One region of the Bacillus jepli genome, then DNA from elsewhere that is predicted to be linked to it. Evidence: riboswitches for the same ligand, from Rfam matches in the RefSeq annotation. Region 1 holds a riboswitch; the other holds the start of a gene.
The links. Region 1 has a riboswitch for S-adenosylmethionine ahead of metK (methionine adenosyltransferase). Riboswitches for the same ligand answer to the same signal wherever they lie in the genome.
Positions count from the first base shown of each region.

Region 2: it holds a riboswitch for S-adenosylmethionine, as region 1 does, so the genes downstream of both, ABC371_RS10820 (O-acetylhomoserine aminocarboxypropyltransferase/cysteine synthase family protein) here and metK (methionine adenosyltransferase) in region 1, are expected to answer to the same signal.

Region 1 covers NZ_JBDFMO010000001.1:2,328,002-2,331,221, reverse strand. Annotated here, with positions in the region: gene ABC371_RS11990 (tetraprenyl-beta-curcumene synthase family protein) at 1-102, opposite strand, end outside; gene ABC371_RS11985 (gamma carbonic anhydrase) at 252-794, shown strand; gene metK (methionine adenosyltransferase) at 838-2,037, opposite strand; SAM riboswitch class I at 2,299-2,467, opposite strand; gene pckA (phosphoenolpyruvate carboxykinase (ATP)) at 2,735-3,220, shown strand, end outside.
Region 2 covers NZ_JBDFMO010000001.1:2,149,056-2,152,275, reverse strand. Annotated here, with positions in the region: SAM riboswitch class I at 114-220, opposite strand; gene ABC371_RS10820 (O-acetylhomoserine aminocarboxypropyltransferase/cysteine synthase family protein) at 330-1,652, opposite strand; SAM riboswitch class I at 1,729-1,830, opposite strand; gene ABC371_RS10815 (MFS transporter) at 2,017-3,220, opposite strand, start outside.

The sequences.
Region 1 (3,220 bases):
TTGCTTCCGAAGCTCCTCATTTGGAATCTCCTCTGCTTTCTTTTTCCAAACAGCTAATTCACGATGGACAATTGGAAATACCTCACGATACACTTTCTTCATTAAACTAATTGGTTGTGTTGGTACCAAAGATATCACCTCAAATTTAGATAGATCGAATATATGTTGATTTACGATACTTGTGAAAGTTGATACACTTACATTAAATGATATTTCAGCGAATATCAAACAATTAAGTGGGGGTACCTATTATGATTTATCTATACAAAGGGAAATATCCTGAAATTGCGGAATCTGCATTCATTGCGGACTATGCAACAGTTACCGGGGACGTTAAAATCGGTGAGGAAACAAATATATGGTTTAATACCGTAATTCGAGGTGACGTAGCACCGACAGTTATTGGAAAAAGAGTGAGCATCCAGGACAATTCTACCTTACATCAAAGCCCCAATAACCCCTTAATCGTTGAAGATGATGTCACAATTGGACATCAGGTTATCCTCCATAGCTCAATTATTCGTAAAAATGCTCTAATTGGGATGGGTTCGATTATTCTTGATGGTGCTGAAATCGGTGAAGGTGCATTTATTGGTGCTGGAAGCCTCGTTCCACAAGGTAAAAAAATCCCGCCCAACACTCTTGCCTTCGGAAGACCTGCTAAGGTGATTCGTGAACTAAACGATGAGGATAAAAAAGACATGGCTAGAATACGCCGTGAATATGTTGAAAAGGGGCAGCATTATAAACAAGTACAAAAAGAAAAGCGCCTGGAGCTAGACAGTGAAAAATAGGTACGAACAAAAAGCTCGCCAAATCGGCGAGCTTTTTCAATTCTTATTTTGCAGCTTGTGCCTTAAGAGCTTCTGCTTTATCCGTACGCTCCCATGGTAAATCAAGATCGTTTCTACCAAAGTGACCATATGCAGCCGTTTGTTTATATATTGGACGACGAAGATCCAACATTTTAATAATACCGGCTGGACGCAAATCAAAATTATTACGTACCAATTCTACAAGAACATCCTCAGATACTGTTCCTGTTCCGAAAGTATCAACAGCAATAGAAACTGGCTGAGCAACACCGATTGCGTATGCAAGCTGAACTTCACATTTATCAGCTAATCCAGCTGCCACAAGGTTTTTTGCAACATAACGTGCAGCATATGCAGCAGAACGGTCAACCTTAGTTGGATCCTTACCTGAGAATGCACCACCGCCATGGCGTGCATAACCACCATACGTATCTACAATAATTTTACGACCAGTTAAACCAGCATCCCCTTGAGGGCCACCAATTACAAATCGGCCAGTTGGGTTAATAAAGTATTTTGTATTTTCATCAATGAGTTCACTTGGAACAACTGGATTGATTACATGTTCTTTAAGATTTCGCTGAATTTGTTCTAATGAGATTTCCGGATGATGCTGTGTTGAAATCACAATTGTGTCGATACGGACAGGATTGTTATTCTCATCATACTCTACTGTTACCTGAGTCTTTCCATCGGGACGTAAATAGGGAAGAATCTCATCCTTACGAACTTTCGTTAAACGGCGTGATAGCTTATGAGCTAACGAAATTGGTAAAGGCATTAACTCTTTTGTTTCATTACATGCATAACCGAACATTAAGCCTTGGTCCCCTGCACCAATCGCTTCAATTTGCTCGTCTGTCATTTGACCTTCACGAGACTCTAAAGCTTGGTCAACCCCCATCGCAATGTCTGGAGATTGCTCATCAATTGATGTTAAAACAGCACATGTTGCGTAGTCAAATCCGTATTTTGCGCGAGTATAACCAATCTCTTTAATCGTTTCACGGACAATCTTTGGGATATCTACATATGTAGAGGTTGTAATTTCTCCCGCAACAAGTACAAGACCTGTTGTAACAGAAGTTTCACACGCTACGCGTGCATTTGCATCATTTGCTAAGATGGCATCTAAAATAGAATCTGAAATTTGGTCACAGATTTTATCTGGATGTCCTTCCGTAACAGACTCAGAAGTAAATAAACGGCGTCTAGTTGTCACAAACGCTTCCTCCTTTTTCGGATTCAGAATCAAGTCATACTCAAATTCTGACAATCATTGATACGGTACTCATTCCCTTAGTATTGTTACCTTCACGATTTTCTATCCTATATTAACAACCATTAATACAGTATAAAAATAGACTAGTTATCTGTGGTGAACACATATAAACGCTTTAAGTAACATTGTTCTCATTAAAGAAATAAAAAACCTTCCCTACATTATTTTGAGGAAAGGTATTATCATTTTTCTCGCCTTTCACTCTTATCGATCAAGGACATACCTTGCTCAGTTAGCACCTTATCACCTTTATCAACGGAGACCAGACCTACATTTATGTATAGGTTTCTCAAAAATAACCTTGATATGTAAAAAAGTGATGGTTGCCGGGTTTCATCGGGCCTGTCCCTCCGCCAGCTCGGGATAAGAGAGTATCCGTTCAATGAATTATCATAACGTAGTCATGCTTTTCATGTCAACCAAAACTAGAAAAAAATACTATGGAAATGTGTCAACTTTTTTCTTCGAAACAGACATATATCCAATCACTTGAATTATATCGGACTATTTTTAAATCTGTACGCACTTTTTAAAGATATGTTACGTAAAATACGTAAATAGTATAGACTATTTTCGTTAATGTGTTATACTAATTGTAAATTTTGATTATATAAAAAAAGGTAAAGGATGGTTTTACATGAATTCAGTTGAAGTTTCAAATGAGCAGCTAGTAGCATTAGTGAATGGAAAAAATGTACATCATAACCTATCTGTTCCTATTTTAGTTGAGAAAGTACTCGCTAGACAAGAAGGAATCCTTACTTCGACTGGGGCTGTATGTGCAACAACTGGGAAATATACAGGAAGATCACCAGAAGACAAATACATCGTAGAAGAAACATCTACGAAAGATAGAATTGACTGGGGCAAGGTAAATACACCAATTTCTGAAGCTGCATTTGAAAACCTTTACACAAAAGTGCTTTCATATTTGAAAGAAAAAGATGAAATTTTTGTATTCAATGGGTATGCAGGTGCTGATAAAAAAGTACGTATGCCAATCCAAGTGATAAACGAATATGCATGGCATAATCTTTTTTCCCAACAACTGTTTGTTCGACCAACTGAAGAAGACTTAAAAACACATCAACCTGAATTCACAGTCATTAGTGCACCAAATTTC
Region 2 (3,220 bases), 180 kb from region 1:
CTATCCAAAGAAAACTATGTTTAGTTTATGCGATATAGTAAATAATTAACGAAAATAATTGAAAAAGCCTTTCTGCATAAACGAGCAGAAAGGCACAATTCAGTGATTCCTTCCTCTCATCTTCCAAAGCCTTTGCTTTGTGTGAATTGGCACCTTTTCAACAAATGTTGACGGTTGCTGGGTTTCATCGGGCACATCCCTCCACCACTCTAAATAAGAGTCATCATATATTTACATGTAATATCGTCCTAAATAACACGAGAATTATCTTATCATCTGTCATTTAGGGTGTCAATGAAAAAGTTGTGACTAATGTACCAAAGTAAAACTTAAGCTGTAGGCAATGGTGAAACAGAACTTGTTCCATTAGCTACTTTAATGGCTTGCTCTAAATCTTCTAAAATATCTTCAATATTTTCGATTCCAACAGATAAGCGAACTAAGTCTTCCGTAACACCAGACAACTTTAAATCTTCCGGGCTTAATTGCTGGTGTGTTGTGCTAGCTGGATGAATAATCAAACTCTTTGCGTCACCAACGTTTGCAACATGTGACCAAAGCTCAACATTATTAATTAGCTTCTCACCCGCTTCTCTACCACCTTTAATACCAAACACAACAACTGAACCTGCACCTTTTGGTAAATATTTATCAGCTAATTGTTTGTTCGGGTGATCGTCCTCACCAGGATACAGTACCCATTCAACCCCAGGATGATTTTTAAGATATGAAACAACTTTTTTCGTATTTGCAATATGCTCTTTCATACGAACGTGTAATGTTTCAAGACCAAGGTTAAATTGGAATGAATTAAAAGGACTTAAAGCTGGACCTAAATCACGAAGAAGTTGAACTCTTGCTTTAATGATATAAGCTACAGGTCCTAAAGCATCAGCATAGACTAGATCATGGTAGCTTGGATCTGGTGTTGTAAATCCAGGGAATTTTGGTGAATTCCAATCGAATTTACCCCCATCCACAATAATTCCACCCATTGTTGTACCATTACCTAGTAACCATTTTGTTGCGGAATGAATAACGATATCTGCTCCATGCTCAATTGGACGACATAAGTATGGTGTCGCAAATGTATTGTCAATAATTAATGGAATTCCTGCTTCATGAGCAATATTTGCTACTGCTTCAATATCAAGAATATCTAAGCTTGGATTTCCGATTGTTTCAGCAAAAATCGCCTTTGTATTTGGCGTTATGGCTTGACGGAAGTTTTCTGGATTATTAGGTTCTACTAAATGTGTCTTAATTCCATATTTAGGAAGTGTATTCGCAAATAAGTTATATGTTCCACCATAAAGTGTAGAAGCAGAGACAATCTCATCTCCTGCACCCGCAATATTCAAAATAGCTGTGGTAATCGCAGCCATTCCACTAGAAACAGCTAATGCACCAACGCCACCCTCTAATTGTGCAACTCTTTCTTCAAAAACAGTTGTAGTTGGGTTGTGAATACGCGTATAAATATATCCATTTTCCTTAAGTCCAAATAGATTTGCTGCATGTTCAGTTGTATTAAATTTAAATGCATTTGATTGATAGATTGGTACGGCTCTTGCACCTGTTACTGGATCTGCTTCAAGACCTCCATGGACAGCAATTGTCTCTGGTCTATAGTTTTTTTGTTTCTCAGTCATTTGAATCTCTCCCTTTTGTTTTGTTTATATAAATAAAAAACCTCTTCGATAAGAAGAGGTGTATGTACGATTTCTCTTCTTATCTTTCAGACAAAAAATGTCTGTTGGAATTAGCACCGTGTAAATTACCGGTTGCCGGGCTTCATAGGGCCATTCCCTCCGCCACTCTAGATAAGATTTTCAATATGAAATTTATTACTTTAACAAGTTAATATCATGCTAAACCTTTTTCTATTATATGTCAATAAGAATTTTTAGAAAAAATGAGCAATTTGAAATTTCATGTCATATTTCGACACATATTTGAAACAAATTTATACATGCATCGTTTATTTACTTCTTTTTTCCCGGGAAATATGACATATTATGATATTTTTGCTACTTGTTTTTCCTCATTACGAAAGGATTTTCTACTGAATACAAGTAGGAAATATAGCGACCCGATTAGATATAAAACTGAAGTAATTGTAAACACATATGCATAGCCCCAATAAGCTCCATGTATCATTACGATTGACGTCGATACAGGTCCCATTAGTGCCCATCCTAATGAAAACACCATTTGATTCACTGAATTCGCAAGACCCTTCATCGAATCGTTCACTCTTCCCATAACAAGAGAAGCTTGAATCGGGTTACCCGCATTCATTAATGCTTGCCTAAATAAAAAGGCGATGGCTGCTATGTATAAATTTTCCGTATACCCTGTTAGTAGAAGGAATGGAAGTGAGGATAATTGCAAATACACCACCGCACGTACTTCCCCAACCTTACTCACAATAATGGGTCCGATAATCATTGCAATTGCAGTTGCAGCTTGTCCCAATGAGAGAATAAGTCCGATTATCGTATTGCTTGCTAGAAAGCGATCTGCAAAATATAAATTGAGATAAGGAATGACTAATCCAGAACCAAATCCTATGATCATTTGTGCTATGGCAAACATAGCAATTAATTTGATTTGCGATTTATTGGTTTTTAATTTTTGACCAAAAGATTCTACTGTTTTCATTTTTGGTTGTTGTCTGCGTTGTTCATTCATTTTAATGATTGGTAGAATTCCTGCAACATAGATGATCGTTGCAATTAACAGCGTGATTCTAACACTCCAAAGTCCGCTCATATGAAAAATAAATTGGAAGGTGTCAGACAATGCCCCGCCTGCAATGTTTCCAACAACCTGGGCAATCATCATGATTGCCGAATGAAAGCTAAAAAGATGAACCCTTTGTGAAGAAGAAGAGTTTTCGGCCAACCATGGGACACCGGATACCTGGATAAAAGCCGTCGACAATCCTGTTAAAAATGCAGTTGCTATCAATAACTGTTCCACATCCAATATACTTCTAGCAAAGAAGGCTATTGTTGAAACAGCAACACCTAGTACCATCACTTTTTTTCTACCAAATTTATCACTCATAAGACCTGCGGGAACTAATATAATGGCAGATGCCAATGCTGTCATGGCGATAATAGTTCCATTCGTTTGCTCAGAGTAGCCCAGTTCTCGCACATAAAAGTTATACATGATTGTAAACATACCCATGCCTAGCTGTGTAAAAATGGTC